One region of the Paenibacillus sp. J22P51 genome, then DNA from elsewhere that is predicted to be linked to it. Evidence: riboswitches for the same ligand, from Rfam matches in the RefSeq annotation. Region 1 holds a riboswitch; each other region holds the start of a gene.

Region 1 (3,279 bases):
TTGGCTAAATCAGCGGCATGAGCAGCAATTTTATAAGTGATCACGCCTTCACGAACGTCATTTTTATTGGGCAAGCCCAAGTGTTCTTTGGGTGTTACATAGCAGAGCATGGCCGTTCCAAACCAGCCAATCATCGCTGCGCCAATGGCCGACGTGATATGGTCATAACCCGGAGCAATATCTATTGTAAGTGGTCCTAAGGTGTAAAAAGGAGCTTCGTTACAAATGTCAAGTTGTTTATCCATGTTTTCTTTGATTAAGTGCATTGGCACGTGACCAGGGCCTTCTACCATGACTTGTACGTCATGCTCCCACGCGATTTTGGTTAGTTCACCTAAAGTTTCTAGCTCTGCAAATTGGGCTTCATCATTAGCATCTGCAATGGACCCCGGGCGTAAACCGTCGCCTAGTGAAAAGGATACATCGTAGGTTTTCATGATGTCACAAATTTCTTCAAAGTGTGTATACAGAAAGTTTTCCTGGTGGTGAGCGAGACACCAGGCTGCCATAATGGATCCACCGCGTGAAACAATACCTGTTATCCTCTTGGCAGTAAGAGGAACATAACGCAGTAGAACACCTGCGTGAATCGTAAAGTAATCTACACCTTGCTCCGCTTGTTCAATTAGTGTGTCACGGTATACTTCCCATGTTAAATCTTCTGCTTTTCCATTCACTTTCTCTAGTGCTTGATAAATAGGTACGGTACCAATAGGAACAGGGGAATTACGAATAATCCATTCCCGGGTGGTATGAATGTTTTTACCCGTAGAGAGATCCATAATATTATCAGCGCCCCAGCGAGTAGCCCATCTCATTTTTTCCACTTCTTCTTCAATGGAGGACGATACAGCAGAGTTTCCTATATTCGCATTGATCTTCACGAGAAAGTTACGTCCAATAATCATAGGCTCACTCTCAGGGTGATTAATATTTGCGGGGATAATCGCTCTACCACGAGCGACTTCGTCTCTCACAAATTCCGGAGATACATTTTCGCGAATCGCGATATATTCCATTTCGGACGTGATGATACCTTGACGTGCATAATGCATCTGGGTTACATTACGACCTTTTTTCGCTCGCATAGGGTGACGATGTAAGCCTGGAAAAACCTCAGTAACGTACTCGCCCTTGGAATATCCGTTATCTTCCGGTTTAATCGTTCTTCCTTCATATGTTTCAACATCGCCGCGTTCTACAATCCAATTTAAACGATTAGGCCCAATACCTTCACGAATATCGGTTTGGATCTCCTCATCTGTATATGCGCCACTCGTGTCGTAAACACGAAAAGGAGCGTTTTCCTGTTCACCATAGGCTCCAGTGGTAGGATTCAAAGTGATTTCACGCATAGGGACCCTAATGTCCTTTCGTGAGCCCTCGACATAAACTTTTTTACTTCCCGGAAAAGAGGATGTTGATGAAGCGACGTTTTCTTTACTTGTTTCCATTTCCATTTTATTCCTCCTATTAGTTGATTTTGATCAAGCGGAGGATTCATGCAGCGAAAAAGAGACCGCATCTATATTAATAGAGGCGGTCTCCTGGTATACAAAGAGATCTTGTGTTCCTCCGCTGGCATTATCCAGATCAGGTTTAACGGTCGATAGTTATAACTATCCTCTCAGCCTGGTCTCACCAAGCTCCCGTGACTATGCACTTAGATATAAAATCTACAACTAATTCCCAAATTTTGCAATGGTTATTTTGTGAAAAAAAGCCCATCAGGATCATGGAACATCCCTGAAGGGGCTTACTGTTGACTGTGTGCCTTGCTTACGAGAACTGCTAAACAATCCCATCAATACAATTGCCGCAAATGAGCTTCCCTTTGAAATAGGTCATATCCTCAAAATTACCACAGAACACACAAGCAGGCATATATTTCTTAAGCGTAATACGTTCAGGATCCACATAAACCTCGATGGCGTCACCGATCTCAATATGGAGTGTCCGTCGCAGCTCAATTGGCAGAACAATCCGCCCCAGCTCGTCTACTTTCCTTACAATTCCCGTTGATTTCACACGTTAGCCCCCTCTTCGTCATTAACGAATTACCTTCATCACCAAGTCACTGAGCCTCTATTTCTGTATATACTTCTATTCCACATTTGCACTCAAATTCCTTTTATTTACTGAATCTCTTTTAGAGGAGGAACCCATGTCTTTCACCCTGCTGAAAGCGAAAAAAATGTAGCCTGTGGCAATTACCGTCAATGGTGGACGGATTGCTGAAGTGAAGCAGTTTGCTGAGTCACTCGCAGGGGGAATTGCCGATTGCCGCCCCAGGCTTGGTTGATCTACAGATCAATGGGTATGCGGGCTGCGACTTCAACCAGCTTCCATTACACGCGGAAACGGTTAGTCAGATTATCCGCCTGCTCTGGGGGGGACACTTTACACGCCTTCACACAAGGGTTGTTCTATTCCGCCAATTGGCATATGCTTGAATGAAATATGGCTTCGGACAGGTGGTAATCGTATGAACATGGAGAAGGGAATGTCCTATTTTCAACCGCTACTCCAGTCACACGCTGAAGCAGCCCTTGCATAGCTCATTCAGCGCAATATGCATACGATTACCCAGATTGGCTTTCAGGTCGGGTTTCATCATCTCAGCCATTTCATCCGAACCTTCAAAAAACGAACAGGCATCACGCCTACTGAATATAAGAAAACATTTGGACATACACCCTGAATCCATGAAAGAAAGAGGTAGTTGCGATGACTAAGAAAATTGTGAAGGTAGGTATTATTGGGCAAGGCCGCAGCGGGCGCGATATCCACGGTAATTTGCTCGTACAGCTTCCGGAGCATTACCGGATTATGGCGGTTGCCGACTCTATACCGGAGCGTCAGGAGCTTGCGACGAAAGAATACGGCTGCCATGCATACGCGTCCTGGGAGGATATGGTGGCTAATGAGGAGCTGGATCTGATCGTCAATGCCTCCCCGAGTCATCAGCATTTTCCGATTTCGCTGGAGCTGCTAAATCGCGGACTGCATGTCTTGTGCGAGAAACCACTGGCCAAGTCACCCGAGGAGGTGGACCAGCTGATCGAGGCATCCGAGCGCACCGGCAGCATTTTGGCGGTTTTCCAGCAGTCCCGTTACCAGCCAGCCTTCGTACAGCTTCGTAAAGTCATCGAATCCGGCGTGCTTGGACGCATCGTACAGGTTGATTTCAGTCTAAACGGCTTTGCACGCCGCTGGGATTGGCAAACACTGCAGAGCAATAATGGTGGAAGCCTGATGAACACCGGACCTCATCCGCTC
Region 2 (3,279 bases), on a different contig from region 1:
TCCAACGAAATGAACGATCTCAATTCTGTGTCCTTCTGCAAGCTCAGCTCCAGCGTGATCCTCTTTATGTAAAATGGCTGCGTTATGCTCTACCACGAGCATTTTGTCGCTTAAATCGAAGTGTGCCAGCAGCTCCACAACGGTCCGAATCGTATCGGGCACGTCTACTTGTTGACCATTAATGTGCAGTTTCAAATCTTATCAATTCCTTTCCTGTGGCTGAAAATACGTCCTCAACCTGATGACTCACTCGCGTGGTCTCTGGGGAAAAATCAGGGCTGAAGGCATCCTGCCAAGGGGCTAACGATTGTATCCCTTGTTCACTTGCGCCGTCTCCGCCCACAATCCAATCAGCCATCACCTTCCCGGTGATCGGGCTCAGCAAAATCCCGTTACGGTAATGACCGCACGCTGTATACAACCCCTCCACCGTCGGCACCTTGCCGATGTAAGGCAGTCCGTCGGCTGTCTGCGGGCGCAGCCCCGACCAAGCCTTCTCCCACTCTGCGTCGCCGAGTGCGGGCATCAGCCCCCTCGCGCGTTCCATCAGCTCGGCTAAGCCCGAGAGCGACACCTTGCGGTCATAGCTGTTCGGCACGACCGTCGCGCCGACCACCAGCCGTCCGCCGGCTTTCGGAACGATATAGCACCCTGGTGTGAACAGGGTTTTCTTCAATAAAGGCTTCGGCGTCCTAACGGAGAAGCACTCGCCTTTCACGGGATACATCGGCAGATCTATGCCGATGCTCCCAAGCAGCTGACCGCTCCACGTGCCTGCGGCGACGACGACATGGTCGCTGTAGAGCGGACCGGCGGCCGTCAGCACGCCGATGACGCGCTCCTGCGCGGTCAGCAGCCCTTGCACCCCGGCGAACGGTTGCACGTTCGCCCCAAGCACTTGCGCAGCCTGCGCGAATGCCGCCGCAAGCAGCGGAGCATCCACCTGCCCATCCTCGGGCAGGTACAGGGCTCCGCGCGTCGCACCGCTCAGCGCGGGCTCTATCGCCGTGGCTTCAGCTGCGCTGAGCCACTGGGCCTTCTCGCCCACGGCGCGCTGGAGCTTCTCTCGCGCGCGCAGCTCTTGCTCTTGAACGTCGCTGAGCGCGACGTTCAGCAGCCCCTCACGGACGAGACCGATGTCGATGCCCGTGAGTTCTCGGAGTTCCCCGCTTAGCTGGGGGAACATGGCACGGCTTTGGCGCGCCCACTGGAACAGAGCGCCCGTGTCTTCCATCTCGGACTGCGCGCCGAGCATGCCCGCTGCAGCTGCCGAGGCTTCTGTGCCGAGTTGGCCCCGCTCAAGCAGCGTGACGGACCGCCCACTTTTTGCCAAGTAATACGCAATGGATGTACCGATAACACCACCGCCAACGATGATAACATCTGATCTATCTGCTGACATTTAACTCACCTCTATCTGCCTAAGCTCATCGTGATAGGCCTGTGCGGCTCCGAGAGGATCAGCCGCTTCCCATATTCCGCTCATGACTGCGATGCCAGAGGCTCCTGTATCCAGAACAGACCTTACTCTCGCAGGCGTCATCCCGCCAATCGCAATCACAGGAATGTTAATGTGATTAACCAGTTTGCGTAATTGCTCTAAGCCTCTAGGCGGCGCTCCCCGCTTCGAATTTGTCGCAAAGATATGACCGAACATGACATAGTCGGCTCCCTCTTTTTCACGCCATTTCGCTTCATCCGCATGATGCACAGAAATTCCGATACGCTGAATCCCCTTGCACAACTCATCCTGAATAACAAGCGATGGCGTCGTGCCTGGAAGCTGAAGCCCCCCTGTCTGTAAAGCTAGAGCGATGGAAGGAAACCCGTTGACGTACAGACTTTTGGCAGGAACCCCCTGCTCTAATAAGTACTGCACTCCGATGAAAATCTCATCCAAGGATTTCGTTTTCTCACGAATATGAATCGCCGTGACATACGGGTAAATCTGAACCGCAATTTTCGCCAGTTCAGACCACGTAAGCTTCCCGTCCGATATGACATGCAGCTCTTTCTCCGACACCTACGACCCACTTCCTCTCCACCAACCATCACTTGTGCTCATAAGCAAACAAACCATCCTGACATCGCCTTTAAACACAAAAAAACCACTTTCCTCAAGAAAGTGGTTGTAGGCTGCCTCATCATATACAACTATTAAATCGGCTCCAAAGCTCGTTCCACTTTCCTCCGCTGGCATAAACCAGATCAGGTTCAAAGGGTTCAGTCTACACTGTCTCAGCCTCTCGGCGCCCCTAGGGATTCATTCGTATTCAATTACTAAATATCATAGCATGACAGCCAAGTCTTGGAAATAACAATTTTCCTATTGAAACCATTTCCAAAACTCCCCGTATAGCATATCAGTAAATCTTATATTAAAGGGGTGTTTTCAATGGAACCATTTGTACTGCCAGAACCCGATCGACGAAGACCAACCTCGCTCCCGCCAGGCTTGGTGACCAAAATCATAATCGGCCTTATTATCGTTCTCGTCCTCATTTTTGGTAAGTCCACCTTCTATACGGTGCAGGAGCATGAGAAGGCGGCCATTTTGACATTAGGCAAATATACGACGGAGAAGGAAGCTGGGCTTCACTTCAAACTCCCATTCCCGATCCAACAGGTGATTGTACTGCCTGCCAAAAAGACACAGCGTATCCAAATCGGCTTCCGTGAAGCCAATGGTAAAATCACACCCGTCGAAGAAGAAGCGATGATGATTACGGGGGATGAAAATATTTTATCCGCTGATGCCGTTGTGGAGTGGAATATCAGTGACATGCGTAACTACTTGTACAACATTGATAATGCCGAACAGTTCCTTCGCAACTCCGCAAGTGCAGCGATTCGTTCAGTTATCGGCGCTACGGCGCTCGACTTTGCCATTACAGAAGGAAAAACAGAGGTCCAAGGCAAGGTTAAAGAACGGCTGATCGAGATGCAGACCAAATATCAAACAGGCATCCATATTGTCGATTTGAAGTTCCAAGATATCGAGCCGCCAGCGGGCGATGTGCAAAATGCTTTTAAAGATGTCACCAACGCACGCGAAGAGAAAAACACGAAGATTAACGTCGCGACCAAATACGAAAATGATATCCTTCCTAGGGAGCGAGGCAACGCTCAAGCACTTATTGAGAATGCCGAGGCACAGAAGAAATCACGTATTTTGAATGCGCAGGGGGATGTTGCGAAGTTTAACGCCCTTTATGCGGAGTATGCCAATAATAAATCGGTTACGGAAAGCAGGCTTATCATCGAGACGTTAGAGAAAAT
Region 3 (3,279 bases), on a different contig from region 1:
CCGCTCGCGCAGCGCGAGCAGGTCGTACTCCCGGAGCAGCAGCTCGGCCGCTGCCCACTGTCCGTTCCTCGGCTGACCCTCTGGCAAGCCATAGGCCAGCTCCTCCTCTACGGAGTTCGTGACGAACTGGAACTCCGGGTTCTGAAACACAAAGCCGACTTGCTCCGCAAGCTGCTCGACTTTGTTGCCCTTCACACCCGCGATCACACAACTTCCGCGGGTCGGAATGAGCCGCATGATCGCTAGGAGCAGCGAGCTTTTGCCTGCACCGTTGGCACCGACAACGGTGATCCAGTCTCCTGGATATACGCTAAAGTTATCCACAGAGGTCCTGGTCTGCCCGCCGCGAAGCCCCACGAAATCTTGAAAAACCATAACGGGCTCAATGGACTGAGCGCTTTCTGGCGCTTTCCTTGGGTCGTCTACCCTCAAAGACGCTAGTAAGTTCTCGTCAGCAGCTCCCTGATGTTTCACTCTCGCTTTCTCTTGATTGATCCCCTGTTCCAGCTCTCCCTCAACAGCTCTAGTCCCTTGCTCCTTGGCATAATCCTCCCACACCTCGGGATACCAAATGCCATATTCCCTCATTTGTGCTTTGTACATCTCGAACATAGCACGTGGCGATCCATCCGCTAAAACCCTACCCTCGGGTGTCAGGATGATCAACCGATCGAGCAGATCCAGCATGCCGCTAATTTTGTGCTCTACGATGAGGAGGGTTTTGTCCCCGCTAATTGTCCGAATCGTGTCCCATACCTGCTTCGTGCCCTCTTCATCCAGCAGCGCCGTGGGCTCGTCGAGAAAGAGTACCTCTGGCTCAAGCGCCAGTACGCTAGCAATCGCTAGGCGTTGCTTCATCCCTTGAGACAGTGTGCTTATCAGCGTGTGAGCATTAGGCACCTGAAGCCCGACCAAGTCCAAATAGTACCGAATGCACATAGGCATCTCTTCCCGCGGCACTTCCTGATTTTCCAACACGAACGCGATCTCTTCGTCGATATAGGGCATACAGAACTGCGTATCTGGGTCCTGAAACACATAGCCCCACCGGCTAGGTCTGCGAATCTCATCCGCCTTGAGCGGCAGCTCGATCATGTCGGGTACGATTCCACTCAGTACTTGAAGCAGGGTCGATTTCCCGCAGCCGCTAGGTCCCAGAAGCAGCACCTTTTCACCGGGCTCGACGGAAAAGGAAACCCCCTGAAAAATCAGGGGGGCGTCATCGCCAGGATATTTTAACCTTAGGTTGGTAACGCTCATTCCCTCACTCATCTTGTTACCCCAGCACGTCGTAATCTTTTTTGGACACCGGACGAATCAGATTCAGCACACCTGTGCGAGACAATGCGCTCGTTAAATAATACGCGAACACCCCAGCAATCAAGGCGCTGCCCAGTAGACGCAGGCTAACAAACAATATGTAATTCCAGAAAGTAAGCTGATCGATATACCCATAGTACGTATCCACAAAAATGGACATAATGGCCGATGCAAATGCTGCGAGTATCGTTACCCCTACATTCGTGCGACGATAGCGGAAAGCAGCAAATATCAGCTCCGCACCAAGCCCTTGAAGCAAACCAAACACGAGCGTCGCCACTCCCCAATGGCCGCCATACAACGCCTCAATCGTTGCTGCCGCCACTTCTGCCAACAGGGCAACCCCAGGCTTACGAATGACGAGGAAAGCGAAGGTTGCGGCCATGAACCACATCCCGTAGCTTAACTGCTCCGCATGTATTCCTAGCGGTTTCATCAGATCATACAACGGTCCCCAAATCCGATAAATCACACCGAATACCGCCGATATGACAATTGTGATCAAAATATCGGTCAGCTTTAACCCTTGTTTACTTGCTTCCTTTTGCGCCATCTTCTACTCGACTCCTTTTCCCAAATCCATATTTGTCAATGAGATAGGCGAACACGCCAACCTTGGATACATGGTCCCTTTCGCCCCCTAAGGGACAAAAAAAGCCCACCGGATTAACGGCAGGCTTGAACATTCGTGCATAAAAAGCACATAAGGTCTCTACGCTGGCATTATCCAGATCAGATTAACGGTCAGTGGCATAGGGCCACTATCTCAGCCTGACTTCATCAAGCACCCGTGTTGCTATTCATTTGGCTTAACTGTAGCGGATTAGCCACCTTTTGGCAATCCTTTTTTTCCCAAAAGGATTTCGCGCAACGCTTACTTTTCGATCAGATGCTTCAGATCCTGCGTTAACCCGCTCAATTGACGGATGCTGTCCACAATATCCTGTACGCGATGCTGCTGTACTTCAGCGCTTGCCAGTACCTCCTGAACGGAAGCTGCCGACTCCTCTGTGATCGCTGCAACGGACGTCATCTCTTCTGCGACACGCTGTGAGGAAACTTGCAATTGTTGATTCATGCGCTGCAGATGCTCTGCTTGCTCCATGACTTCCGCTGTATTCGTGTTGATGACCTCGAACAATTGGCTTACGCTATCTGTCGATTTCTTACCTGATTCTACGGCTGTAATCCCAACGGCAACCTTCTCAACGGCTGTCACGACTTTAGCCTGAATCGAGCCTAGGATTTCCGAAATATCGGTCGAGGCGATGTGTGCATTTTGCGCCAGCTTTCGAATTTCGTTAGCCACAACGGAGAAGCCTTTCCCGTGCTCGCCTGCACGCGCAGCCTCAATGGAAGCATTCAACGACAATAAATTCGTCTGATTCGCGATCTCGGCAATGGTGGAAACAATGTTCCCAATTTTCACGTTCTCTTCGTTCACTTCATTCATGATGTTGGAGGTCTCGGTGACGATAACGGTAATATCATTGATTTTGAGCGACAAATCTTTCATCTGGGTCTTGCCTTCATTCGTCATTCGCGCCGTATCCCGAGATCTGCTGCTCATTGTATTCGATGCCGCAGTGGTCTGTTCAACCGTCTCATTCACATGCTGAATGGCTGAAGTAATATCGTTAATACTAGATGCTTGTGATTCAATACCGATGGTAATTTCCTGAAAAGCAGCAACCACTTCCTCAGTAATTCTACCTGTCACAGCGGCGTTCTCTTGTAAGTTTCCACTTGATGTACCCAGCACTTCTGTCGTCGTACGCACGCCTGATAGCACTTCGTCTGTTTTGGTCCGTGATAGCTCAGATTCTTTCGCGCTTTTGGCAACGTTCGTAAGCATTCTTGTCCCGATTTGGCCTTGACCGATGAGAGTCATGATCGTGAGCAGATAAAAAGCATTAACCCCAATCGTATCCACTTGCGGCGTAAGCGTTGTTATGTAAA

The links. A riboswitch is a leader RNA that binds a small molecule or an ion and turns the genes downstream of it on or off. The one in region 1 is predicted to bind thiamine pyrophosphate.
Region 2: linked by a shared signal. The riboswitch ahead of AC58QC_RS21115 (thiamine phosphate synthase) and the one ahead of thiC (phosphomethylpyrimidine synthase ThiC) in region 1 are both predicted to bind thiamine pyrophosphate.
Region 3: linked by a shared signal. The riboswitch ahead of AC58QC_RS19685 (ECF transporter S component) and the one ahead of thiC (phosphomethylpyrimidine synthase ThiC) in region 1 are both predicted to bind thiamine pyrophosphate.

The regions. Positions count from the first base shown of each region.
Region 1 covers NZ_JCAUAZ010000001.1:1,143,341-1,146,619, reverse strand. The annotation lists gene thiC (phosphomethylpyrimidine synthase ThiC) at 1-1,460, opposite strand, end outside; TPP riboswitch at 1,554-1,663, opposite strand; gene AC58QC_RS04540 (AbrB/MazE/SpoVT family DNA-binding domain-containing protein) at 1,792-2,028, opposite strand; gene AC58QC_RS04535 (helix-turn-helix domain-containing protein) at 2,573-2,701, shown strand; gene AC58QC_RS04530 (Gfo/Idh/MocA family protein) at 2,728-3,279, shown strand, end outside.
Region 2 covers NZ_JCAUAZ010000010.1:194,510-197,788, reverse strand. The annotation lists gene thiS (sulfur carrier protein ThiS) at 1-195, opposite strand, end outside; gene thiO (glycine oxidase ThiO) at 179-1,402, opposite strand; gene AC58QC_RS21115 (thiamine phosphate synthase) at 1,403-2,023, opposite strand; TPP riboswitch at 2,169-2,267, opposite strand; gene hflK (FtsH protease activity modulator HflK) at 2,396-3,279, shown strand, end outside.
Region 3 covers NZ_JCAUAZ010000009.1:114,568-117,846, forward strand. The annotation lists gene AC58QC_RS19680 (ABC transporter ATP-binding protein) at 1-1,272, opposite strand, end outside; gene AC58QC_RS19685 (ECF transporter S component) at 1,277-1,873, opposite strand; TPP riboswitch at 2,012-2,122, opposite strand; gene AC58QC_RS19690 (methyl-accepting chemotaxis protein) at 2,195-3,279, opposite strand, start outside.